Regions from separate parts of the Stenotrophomonas acidaminiphila genome, predicted to be linked through region 2. Evidence: riboswitches for the same ligand, from Rfam matches in the RefSeq annotation. Region 2 holds a riboswitch; the other holds the start of a gene.
The links. Region 2 has a riboswitch for thiamine pyrophosphate ahead of thiC (phosphomethylpyrimidine synthase ThiC). Riboswitches for the same ligand answer to the same signal wherever they lie in the genome.
Positions count from the first base shown of each region.

Region 1: another riboswitch for thiamine pyrophosphate. It lies ahead of F0P95_RS00805 (TonB-dependent siderophore receptor); the one in region 2 lies ahead of thiC (phosphomethylpyrimidine synthase ThiC).

Region 1 covers NZ_CP043567.1:128,626-134,854, forward strand. The annotation lists gene F0P95_RS00800 (hypothetical protein) at 196-483, shown strand; TPP riboswitch at 1,181-1,277, shown strand; gene F0P95_RS00805 (TonB-dependent siderophore receptor) at 1,348-3,516, shown strand; gene pnuC (nicotinamide riboside transporter PnuC) at 3,513-4,103, shown strand; gene F0P95_RS00815 (hypothetical protein) at 4,374-5,105, shown strand; gene F0P95_RS17440 (hypothetical protein) at 5,164-5,622, shown strand; gene F0P95_RS00825 (hypothetical protein) at 5,914-6,123, shown strand; gene F0P95_RS00830 (restriction endonuclease) at 6,191-6,229, opposite strand, start outside.
Region 2 covers NZ_CP043567.1:3,688,671-3,694,899, reverse strand. The annotation lists gene ggt (gamma-glutamyltransferase) at 1-1,504, shown strand, start outside; gene F0P95_RS16805 (BCCT family transporter) at 1,538-3,112, opposite strand; TPP riboswitch at 3,358-3,459, shown strand; gene thiC (phosphomethylpyrimidine synthase ThiC) at 3,562-5,439, shown strand; gene F0P95_RS16795 (winged helix-turn-helix domain-containing protein) at 5,950-6,229, shown strand, end outside.

The DNA of each region.
Region 1 (6,229 bases), 250 kb from region 2:
ATCCTCTCCGGGAGAGACCCGCGGGGGGGATACGTTGCCTTCTCATTTGGCCAGGGCATGCCTCTCTGGGCTACCTACGGTTTACTTGGCGCAGGCTCGGTTGCTTTTGTGTTTGCACTTGCCAGCCTTGGCACCTAACCATTCATTCAAGCCGACGCCACTTCGCGGCGCGGCCTAATTCAGGCGTTAGCTGTTATGAGCAACAATTCAGCGTCTTATCCAACAATCAGTACCCAATGGGCCGGGATGCATGGGGAGGGAATGCAGCTTGAGCTCTCTTGTGATATCTCCGGGGAAAAACATTACTTCGCGAGCTTTGTAGCTGATCCGGCGGATGAGTCACTGGCACTGGAGCTGACAGTATGTGGCCGTCCTGTTCGTATAGCCGTTGCGCAGCTAGAGTCCTTGATAGCCGCGGCTAAGAAAGACGTACATTCAGAGGCCTGGTATGACAAGCAGTTGCCTTCCGGCAATAACAGCTAACAGTTCATTCAAGCCGAACCCGCTCCGGGGCTCGGTCTAATTCCAGAGTTAGGCCGCATGGACAGCTCCGATCGCATATCGCTCAATGATCTCTCGGATGTCCACAAGGTCGTATCGGCCATGCGTTCACGGTCAATTCTTGTCGCAGCTGTGGGCGGAGTCATCTTTAGTGCTTTCGTAGTCGCGGCATGGCTTTGGCTGCATCCTAGCGAGGTTTCTTCGGCTATTTTTCTAGCAGCCGTCACCTACCTTCTGTTCGGCCTGCCACTATTGGTGCATTCGGTTCGGCACTGGCGCAGGGTCTATCAGCGCATTGCGGATGTTGAGCTACGAGTCCAAGCAGGTGAGGTCCTGTACGGGTCGCAAGTGCAGCTCCCCTAGCATGTGAACTAACTGTTCATTGAAGGCGAACTCGCTTCGCGAGTCGGCTTGATTCCAAAGTTGAACGTCCACAACGGGCCGATCTCCGCCAGTAGTCAGCTCCTCAGTCCGCGAGCGCTCTTACCGCATCCAACCACTGGCGGCGCCCAATCCTGTTGGCAGGGCCATCCGGCGCCTTGGCTGCATGCACGGGGCTTTGGCGGGAAGGCCCCATGCAGGGCCACAGCCTCGCTTCCACGAAATGCCAGGCCCCCAGCCCGGCGAGGCCCGCTCCACCCACCCATGGGCCAAACCGCGGCATTTGTGGTCAAATACCGGCCTGAAGCGGGGGTGCCTGGGCTTGTCCAGGCTGAGAGAGTCCCTTGGAACCTGATCCGGTTTGCACCGGCGTAGGGAGCTTTGAGCAGCAGGCACACCGCCTTCGTGGCCGGTCGCGCGTGCGCGCCTTCGCTTCGTCTCCCCCTACGGCTGATGACGAAACGAATGAACCGCTGCCATACCCTTTCGCTGTTGACCGCCGCGCTGGCCGCGGCCCTGCCGCTGCACGCCCGTGCCCTGGACACCGCCGCCGACCGCTCGCCCACCGAGCTCGATGCCGTGCGCGTGCAGGCCAAGCAGCCCGGCGCCAGGGACACCCAGTCCAACAGCTTCGGCAGTGGCGACTGGAAGAACATCCCGGCCTCGATCAGCGTGCTGGACCGCGGGCTGCTCGACCGCCGCGTGGTGCGTACGTTGTCCGAACTGGCCGACAACGATGCCTCGCTGGGCGACAGCTATGCCCCGGTGGGCTACTACCAGAACATCGCCATCCGCGGCTTCGCGCTGGACACCGCCACCGGCTACCGCTTCAACGGCCTGAGCATCGCCGGCGAACAGCGGCTGGCGCTGGAGAACGTGCAGCAGGTTGAAATCCTCAAGGGCGAGGCCGGGCTGGCCGCCGGCGTGATCGCCCCGGGCGGCGTCATCAACTACGTGGGCAAGCGCCCGGCCGAGGTACGCAATGTCACCCTGGGCACCGACGCCGAAGGCTCGCGCTACGCCGCGGTGGACGTGGGCCACTGGCTGACGCCGCGCATCGGCGTGCGCTTCAATGCCGCCTGGGACGACAACCACTCCTACATCGACCATGCCGACGGCCGCCGCAACTTCTACGCGCTGGCCACCGACTGGCTGATCGGCGAGCGCGCCAAGCTCGAGGTGGACGCCAACTACCAGACCAGCGCGCAGCGCTCGGCCTCGGGCTACCAGCTGCTGGGCGCCAGCATGCTGCCGCAGCACGTGGACCGCACGCAGATGCTGGGCTACCAGCGCTGGCAGCAGCCGGTGGGCATCGACAGCACCAACCTCAGCGCACTGCACACCTACGACTTCAGCCCCGCATGGCAGTCGCGCGTGTCCGCCAGCCACAGCCGCTCGGTGATCGACGACAACGTCGCCTTCGCCTACGGCTGTTACTACGCCGAAGCCTGCTGGGACGGCAGCGTGCCGGGCAATTACTTCGCGCCCAACGGCGACTACGACATCTACGACTACCGCAGCCCCGACGACACCCGCCGCAACCAGCAGCTGCGCGCCGAACTGCGCGGCCGCTTCGCCACCGGCGCCGTCGGGCACCAGCTGGTGCTCGGCACCGACTACTTCCGCCGCTCGGTGGACAAGCGCCGCAACGTCAACGAATACGTCGGCACCGGCAACATCCACGACGACGCGGTGCCGCAGTTCGACCCCTCGCCGCTGCAGCCGGGCCCCTCGGTGCGGCGCGTGGACAGCCGCCAGAAGGCGCTGTTCGTGCTGGACCGCATGCAGCTGGCCGACGACTGGCAGTGGCTGGCCGGCGGCCGCTTCGTGCGCCTGGACGAGCGCGCCTGGGACAAGCGCGGCAACCCCGAGCGCGACAGCCGCGTCTCGCGCTTCCTGCCGCAGACCGCGCTGATCTGGAGCGCCAACGCGCAGCTCAACCTGTACGCCAGCTACGTACGCGGCATTGCCCTGGGCCAGGAGGCACCGTTCTGGACCAGCAACGAAGGCAGCTTCCTGCCGTCGGTGCTGTCGCGCCAGCTGGAAGTGGGCGCCAAGTACGCGCCCACCGATGCGTTGAGCCTGGGCGCGGCGCTGTTCCGCATCAGTCGGCCGTTCCAGTACGCCAAGCCGGACGCCAGCGACTACGGCTACACCTTCGTGCAGGAAGGCCAGCAGACCCACACCGGGCTGGAACTGAGCGCACGCGGGCGCATTGGCGACGCGCTGCAGCTCACCGCCAGCGCCAGCGTGCTGCGCGCGCGTGCGCGCGACACCGGCACGCCAGCCTACGAAGGCCACCCGCTGATCAACGTGCCCACCACCCGCGCCAGCGTGCATGCCGACTACGCACTGCCGTTCGTGCCCGGGCTGGGCGTCACCGGTGGCTGGCGCTACGCCTCGTCCAACGTCGCCACCGCCGACGGCCGCGTGCGCGCGCCTGCCTACAATGTGGTCGATGCCGGCCTGCGCTTCCGGCATGAACTGCACGGCCGCGCACTGGACTGGAACCTGAGCGTGGACAACGTGTTCAACCGCTTCTACTGGCGCGACACCGGCAGCAGCTCGGGCGACTACTACCTGTTCCCGGGTGCCCCGCGCCAGGCGCGGCTGACGGTGACCCTGGCGCTATGAGCCCGGCACTTCTGGAATGGTCCGCGGTCATCGCCAGCGCCCTGGGCGTGTGGCTGATGGCACAGCGGCGCATGCTGGCCTGGCCGGTGGGGCTGGTGTCGGTGGGCCTGTACGCGCTGGTGTTCTTCCAGGCGCGGCTGTACTCGGACATGCTGCTGCAGGGCGCGTTCGCCGCGTTCCTGGCCTACGGCTGGGCCACCTGGCACCGCCAGGACAAGCCCGACGGCCGCGTCGCCATCGCCCCGCTGGCCGCACGCACCGGCGCCCTCCACCTGGCCGTGGGCGTGGCCTTCGGCCTGGCCCTGGGCGCGGCCATGCACACCTGGACCAACGCCGCCCTGCCCTGGCTGGACGCCATGCTCGCCGCGCTCAGCCTGGTGGCGCAGTGGTGGCAGGCGCGCCGCCACACCGCCACCTGGTGGCTGTGGATCATTGTGGACGTGGTCTACGTGGGCATGTACGCGGTGAAATCGCTGCACGCCACCGCGGCGCTGTACCTGGTGTTCGTGGCGCTGGCAGCCAGCGGCCTGCAGGCGTGGAAGAAGGCGGCGCGGCAGGAAGGAACGCCCGGTGCCGCGCATTCGTGAGGGGGCGGCATCGCACGATTTATCATTCCAGAATCGTAAAGAAACCCAGGCGGGCGTTACCCGCTTACGCCTTTCCAAACAACCCGTTACACGGTTTCCGTTCCGAATTGATCGACCGGGAATCGTAAAGAAACCGGTCCATACCCAAGCCGTACCGACCCGCCCGCGGCAGCCTCATGCGCAACCGCGGGCGGGGCCAGCCCTGTGCAGACCTCGACCCACCAGGGGCAATCGGGCATGGTGTGGGGCAGCTTATGCCCCAGGAATCGTATGGATACCGTTCCCGCGCCAACAGCACCCAATACGCCCACCGCAACGGTGGCACCCACGGCCCATGCGGCGATTGCCCTGCAGGAAGTCAGCTTCCCCGCGCTCAACGCGGCACTGGATGACTATCTGGCGCGAACGGGTGGCACCAAAGCCGGCCCCTGGGAACGCTGGTCGCTGATCATCGGCATCGCCGGTGCCGGGCTGGCCATGTTGCTGGGCAGTGTTCTTTCAGGGAAGGCCGGGGTTATCGCCGCCCTGTCGGGCCTCGCCGTGGAAGTCTTGGGGCTTGGCACATCCACGTGCCTGCAGATACGTCGGGATTGGCGCCAGTTCTGGGACGCTCGCCGCGAACACGCGCGGGAGATCGAGGAGGGATATACGCAGTACCAGCAACTGGTCCAGCAGTTGCGCGCATTTCCACTAGAACAGCGCCGTCGGCGTCTGCGCTACGTACGTGACCGGCGAACCACGATGCACGAGCGCCTGGGCTTGTTCACCGGTGGAATGGAACGGCTGGGGATACTGCCGCTGCTCGTGGCGCTGTACCTGCAGTTCAAGGACTGGCGCTGGGGCAGCTGGAACGCGTTTGCCAACATCACCTTGGTGCAAGGCCTCCTGGCGTTCGCAATCTTCCTTGCCTACGCGCTCTCCTGGCACCTGATCAACCTCCGCGTCCGCGTGCAGGCCTACGAACTGCTCCTGGCCGAAGCCAACGCACAGGACGGCGAGTAGCCACAAATAGTGTTTCTTCGACTGTTGCGGTGCCCCTTTTGCGATGACAGGCAGGGACATGGCCAACACCACGAACCAACCAAAGCAGCTCGCCCTGTTACTGGCCCTGCTGTTCCTGCTGGCCTGGGCCCTGCCGGCGGCAGCGGCCGACGTCTGGGTGAACACCAGCACCGGCGTTTACCACTGCCCCGGCGGGCAATATTACGGTGCCACCAAACGCGGCCGCTTCATGTCCGAGCGCGAGGCAGCGCAGCATGGATACCGCGCCGCCTATGGCCGCACCTGCACACCCGGCGAGGCCGCAGCCGGCCGGCAGCAGGCCATCCAGCAGCTCACGCAATCGGCCACCCACGCCGCGCCCGCCACCACTACGCGCGTCTGGATCAATACCGGCTCGCATGTCTATCACTGCCCCGGCACGCGCTACTACGGCGCCACCAAACAAGGCCGGTACGCAACGGAGGCCGAAGCCGTCGCCAGCGGCAACCGGCCGGCGTATGGGGCGCGCTGCAATTGATGGGGAACAACGACAGCTCAGCCAGACGAAGCGCTGGATCGAACGCCACACCGCTTACGAGGTGGCCCACCTGCGCTGGATTGACCACGTCATCAGCAACAATGACACGCTCTTGGAAAGCCTCCGCATTTACCCCAACAGCATGGACCCACAGCTACGCATCACATGCACGGCATGGCCGCGCGGTGCTTCCGACATGCAACAGCAGATAGCGCCGGATAGCCGACGACTCGTCGCAGCCACCGAGATGACAACGGACACAATCGTCGCATCGCCACCAGGAAAACCGACATGAAATGCAACGTTGATCCGAATTGGCTGCAGGACTTTGATACCGCGTTGAAGCGTTACTTTCTGATTGATCATGCAGAAGCTGGCATGGGTGATACGGACTTAGCCCGCTATGCAGACCTTCGTCCGCACGACGCCGCTCTGCAGTACGGGGAAGACTACGATCTACAACGGGTAGACGTTGACTGGATGTCGCCGACGCAACTGTGATTCACCAGCCAATGCCCGCCACCTTTCGAAGGCGTGACTGCGGTTGCCTGATGAGCTGCCGCGGCTATTAATCCCAAAGCACTTCTTCGGGTCGCCGGCTGCTCAC
Region 2 (6,229 bases):
CGCCGCCAATGCCGCGCTCGGCCTGATGGAGCCGACCGGCAACGGCATCGGTGGCGACCTGTTCGCCATTGTGTGGGATCCGAAGACGCAGAAGCTGTATGGCTACAACGGCTCGGGCCGTTCGCCGAAGTCGCTCACCCTGGCCGAGTTCCAGCGCCGCGGGCTGAAGGACATTCCCGCTACCGGACCGCTGCCGGTGTCGGTGCCGGGGGCGGTCGATGGCTGGTTCGCGCTGCACGCGCGCTTCGGGCGCAAGCCGATGGCCGACAACCTGGCCCCGGCGATCCGCTATGCGCGCGACGGCCACCCGGTGGCCGAGGTGATCGCGTACTACTGGGACCGCTCGGTACCGCGCCTGTCGCCGTACCCCGGCTTCAAGGAACAGTTCACCGTCGACGGCCGCGCGCCGCGCAAGGGCGAGCTGTGGCGCAACCCGAACCTGGCCGACACCCTGCAGAAGATCGCCGACGGTGGCCGCGACGCGTTCTACAAGGGCGACATCGCGCGCACCATCGATGCCTATTTCAAGGCCAACGGCGGTTTCCTCTCCTATGAGGACATGGCCGGCCACCATGGCGAATGGGTCGAGCCGGTGAGCAGCAATTACCGCGGCTACGACGTGTGGGAACTGCCGCCCAACAGCCAGGGCATCGCCGCGCTGCAGATCCTCAACATCCTGGAAGGCTACGACTTCACGAAGATCCCGTTCGGCTCGCCCGAGCACGTGCACCTGTTCGTCGAGGCCAAGAAGCTGGCCTTCGCCGACCGTGCGCGCTTCTACGCCGACCCGGCATTCTCGCCGGCGCCGGTACAGCGGCTGGTGTCGAAGGACTATGCCGCCCGGCGGCGCGCGCTGATCTCGATGGACTCCGCGCTGAAGGAAGCGCAGCCGGGCACGCCGAAGCAGCTGGAGGAGGGCGACACCATCTACATGACCGTGGCCGATGCCGACGGCATGATGGTCTCGTTGATCCAGTCCAACTACCGCGGCATGGGCAGCGGCATGGCGCCGCCGGGGCTGGGCTTCATCCTGCAGGACCGCGGCGAGATGTTCGTGCTGCAGGACAACCATCCCAACGGCTACGCGCCGGGCAAGCGTCCGTTCCAGACCATCATCCCGGCCTTCATCACCCGCGACGGCAAGCCGTTCGCCAGCTTCGGCGTGATGGGCGGGGCGATGCAGCCGCAGGGCCATGCGCAGATCGTGATGAACCTGGTGGACTTCGGCATGAACCTGCAGGAGGCCGGCGACGCGCCGCGCATCCAGCACGACGGTTCCACCGAGCCGACCGGGCAGGGCACGGCGATGCGCGATGGCGGCGAGGTCAACCTGGAGACCGGGTTCCCCTACGAGACCATCCGCGCGCTGATGCGCAAGGGCCACCGGGTGGTGTTCGCCGACGGCCCGTACGGCGGCTACCAGGCGATCATGCGCGACCCGGCGACCGGCGTGTACTACGGTGCGTCGGAAAGCCGCAAGGACGGGCAGGCGGCCGGCTACTGAGGCGCCCGCCGCGCGCGTCGCCGGGGCAGGCCGTCAGTCGTGCCCCGGTGCCCGAGCCGCGGTGCGGGTGTCGTCCTGCGCGGCCATCTCGCGTTCGATCCAGGCCTGCACGGCATGTCGCGCGCGCTGCGCGCGACGCCGCTCGAGCTGGTACTCCAGGTCCAGCACGCGGTACAGGCTGACCATGACCAGCACCATCAGGAGCGCGAACGGCAGCGCGGCGATCGTGATCATGCCCTGCAGCGCGTCCAGCCCGCCGGCCAGCAGCAGGACAGCGGCGATCAGCGCCACGGCCACGCCCCATACCGCCTTGCGCGACGGTGGCGGGTCGCCGGCCTCGTCGGTGGACATGCTGGCCAGCACCAGCACCGCCGAATCGGCCGAAGTGACGAAGAAGATCACCAGCAGCACCAGCGCGACGCCCGCCAGCAGCAACCCGCCGGGCAGGCTGTCGAACAGCGCGAACAGCACCGTCTCGTAACCGTCGCCCAGCGCCTGCAGCAGGTCGGCATGCCCGGTGATCTGCGCCCACAGCGCGCTGCCGCCGAACACCGAGAACCACAGGAAGCCGAGCAGCGTCGGCGCCAGCACCACGCCGACCACGAACTCGCGCACGCTGCGCCCGCGCGACACGCGGGCGATGAACGCGCCCACGAACGGCGCCCAGGCGATCCACCAGGCCCAGTAGAAAATCGTCCAGTCGGCCACCCAGGTGCTGCCGGAGAACGGCGACATGCGCAGGCTCATCGTCACCAGCTGGTTGAGGTAGGCGCCGAGCGTGGTGGTGAAGGTGTCGAAGATGAAGCCGGTCGGGCCCAGCACCAGCACCGCGGCCAGCAGCAGCGCCGCCAGCAGCAGGTTGCAGTTGGACAGCCATTTGATGCCGCGGTCCACGCCGCTCAGGGTCGAGGCCATGTACAGCACGAAGGCGATGGCGATGATGACCAGTTGCACGGTAACGCTGGCGGTGATGCCGAACACGCGCTGCAGGCCGGCGGCGATCTGGATGGTGCCGAAACCCAGCGTGGTGGCCACGCCGATCGCGGTGGCCACGACCGCGGCGATGTTGACCGCGTGGCCGATGGCGCCGCGGTGATGGCGGCCGATCAGCGGCTGCAGCATGTCGCTGACCAGGCCGCGTCCGTTGCGGTTGTACTGGAACCAGGCCATCGCCAGCCCGATCAGCGCGTAGATCGCCCATGGGTGCAGGCCCCAATGGAAGAACGCGTAGCGCATCGCCGCACGCGCCGCGTCCACGCTCCGGGGCGCCAGCCCTTCGGGCGGCGTGGCGAAATGCGAGATCGGCTCGGCCGCGCCCCAGAACACCAGGCCGATGCCCATGCCGGTGGCGAACAGCATCGCCAGCCAGCTGGCGCGCGAGAAATCCGGCTCGGCGTCCTCGCCGCCGATGCGCAGGTTGCCGAAGCGGCCGAACGCCAGGTACAGCAGGAAGCTCAGCGTCAGGAACACGATCAGCAGGTACAGCCAGCCGACGCTGCGCACGACCTCGGCCAGCGCGGCCTGCACCACGTCGTTGAACGGGCCGGGGGCGAGGCCGGCCAGCAGCACCAGTGCGGCGACCAGCGCGATGGAAACACGAAACACCATGGAGGAGCTTCTCCGATCTGGGGATGGGGGAGCGAGCCAGGGCTTGCAGTGGAGCCGGCCACGAACAGGCGCGGAAGAGGCGGTGCCGGCACGGCGGCACGGGGCCGCATGAATGCGGCAGCGGCGCATCCTACTGAACGCGATGTCACGATTCCGTTAGTGGCCACCGGCCCGCCGCGCCGGAACGGGCGTGGCCACGCATCGGCCGCGTTTTCCACCCGGCTGGCCGGTTCATGCTCTAATGCCGCCCGAAGCGGGGGTACCGCGGCCATGGCGCCACGGTTGAGACAGTCCCTTGGAACCTGATCCGGTTGATACCGGCGTAGGGAAGCTTCGCAATGCCCCGTCGCGTGGACGCCCGCCCAAGGTGCGTCCATGGGCCGGCGGCAGTGCGCCTTCGCTTCGTCCGGCCCGTGCATCCGCGTGGGCCTCCAACAGGACGACGCCCGATGAATGCACCGCTTTCCGCCCTGCAGCAGCAGGCACAGCAACTGTCCGGATCGGTCACGCAGCCGATCCCCGGCTCACGCAGGATCCACGTGCCTGGCTCCCGCCCGGACCTGCGGGTACCGATGCGCGAGATCGTGCTGACCCGCACGCCCACCCTGTTCGGCGGCGAGCACAATCCGCCGGTCACCGTGTACGACACGTCCGGCCCGTACACCGATCCGGACGTGCGGATCGACCTGTGCGCCGGCCTGCCGGCGCTGCGCCGCGGATGGATCGAGGAGCGCGGCGACAGCGAATGCCTGGAGCAGCTCGGTTCGGCGTTCGGCCGTGGCCGCGAGCGCGACCCGGCGCTCGATGCGGTGCGCTTTCCCGCGCGCAGCCTGCCGCGCCGCGCGCGCGCCGGCGCCAACGTCACCCAGATGCACTACGCGCGTCGCGGCATCGTCACCCCGGAGATGGAGTTCGTCGCGATCCGCGAGAACCAGCGGCTGGAGGCGGTGCACGAGGCGCATCTGCTGAAGCAGCACCCGGGCGAGCACTTCGGCGCGGCCATCCCGCCCCGCATCACCCCCGAATTCGTGCGCGACGAAATCGCCCGCGGCCGCGCGATCCTGCCCTGCAACATCAACCACCCGGAAAGCGAGCCGATGATCATCGGCCGCAACTTCCTCACCAAGATCAACGCCAACATCGGCAACAGCGCGGTGTCCTCGGGCATCGCCGGGGAAGTCGAGAAGCTGGTGTGGGCGATCCGCTGGGGCGGCGACACGGTGATGGACCTGTCCACCGGCAGGCACATCCACGAAACCCGCGAGTGGATCATCCGCAACGCGCCGGTGCCGATCGGCACGGTGCCGATCTACCAGGCGCTGGAGAAGGTCGATGGCCGCGCCGAGGCGCTGACCTGGGAGATCTTCCGCGACACGCTGATCGAGCAGGCGGAGCAGGGCGTGGACTACTTCACGATCCACGCCGGCGTACTGCTGCGCTACGTGCCGCTGACCGCCAGGCGCACCACCGGCATCGTCTCGCGCGGTGGTTCGATCATGGCCAAGTGGTGCCTGGCGCACCACAAGGAGAACTTCCTCTACACCCACTTCGAGGACATCTGCGAGATCATGAAGGCCTATGACGTGGCCTTCTCGCTGGGCGATGGCCTGCGCCCCGGGTGCATCGCCGATGCCAACGACGCGGCGCAGTTCGGCGAACTGGAAACGCTGGGCGAACTCACCAGGATCGCCTGGAAGCACGACGTGCAGACCATGATCGAAGGCCCCGGCCACGTGCCGATGCAGTTGATCAGGGAGAACATGGACAAGCAGCTGCGCGAGTGCGGCGAGGCGCCGTTCTACACGCTCGGGCCGTTGACCACCGACATCGCCCCGGGCTACGACCACATCACCAGCGCGATCGGTGCGGCGATGATCGGCTGGTACGGCACCGCGATGCTCTGCTACGTCACGCCGAAGGAACACCTCGGGCTGCCGAACCGCCAGGACGTGCGCGACGGCATCATGGCCTACAAGATCGCCGCGCATGCCGCCGACCTGGCCAAGGGCCACCCCGGTGCCCAGGTCCGCGACAACGCGCTGTCCAAGGCGCGCTTCGAGTTCCGCTGGCAGGACCAGTTCCACCTCGGCCTGGATCCGGAAAAGGCGCAGGAGTTCCATGACGAGACCCTGCCGAAGGACGCGCACAAGCTCGCCCATTTCTGCTCGATGTGCGGCCCGCACTTCTGCTCGATGAAAATCACCCAGGACGTGCGCGACTATGCGGCCGAGCATGGGCTGGACGACACCCGGGCGATCGAGGCCGGGATGCAGGAAATGTCGAAGGCGTTCCGCGACCAGGGCGCGCAGGTGTACCGCGCCGAATGAGGGCCGGTGGGCGCGCGGCGCATGCATCGGTCCCGCGCGCTCCATCGCGTCGAACGCCGCAGGTGCAGCGCGCACGTGCGGCGTTCGACGCCGGGTACGGTGGAGTGAATCGCTTCTTTAGGTTTTCTTCAGCTTGTTGAAGCGGGGGCATCTACGTTCATGCCGATGAGTGCGCCCCGCCCCGTCCGATCCCGCGCACGCTTTATCCACCGGGCCTTGCGCCATATCCGCTGCTTTGCCTGGCATCGTGCAGGATGAACGGAAGATAAAAAAAACGCGCCCTGGGGGCGCGAATTCTGAAGCGGATTATGTGCATTGCGTCGGCGAGAGAGAGCCTGATGTCGTCCCGCGTGGGTACACGGGTAACCGCCATAGGCTAATATCCGCGCGCCTTGAAACATTTGCTCATTGCGTTGACGCCATTTGCGGAATTTGGCGGTTCACTGGCGGCAATACCACCAGGGGGCGGGCACAGGACGATGCCCTCCAGCGATTCAATCCCTGACCGGCATGGAACCCATCGACAGCGCTCTTTCCAACACTGAACGCCTGCATATCGGCGATTGCCTGATCGTCCTGCCGTCGCGCGAGGTACATGCGCCCGGTGTACGGCGCAGCGTGCGGCTCACGCCCAAGGCGATCGGTGTGCTGCTGGCGCTGGCGCGCGGCGCCGGCAATGTGGTCACCCGTGACGAACTGTTCGCGCAGGTGTGGCCCGATACCCTGCCGACCAATGACGTATTGACCCAGGCGGTCACCCAGCTGCGCAAGGCGTTGTCTGCCGGCGGCG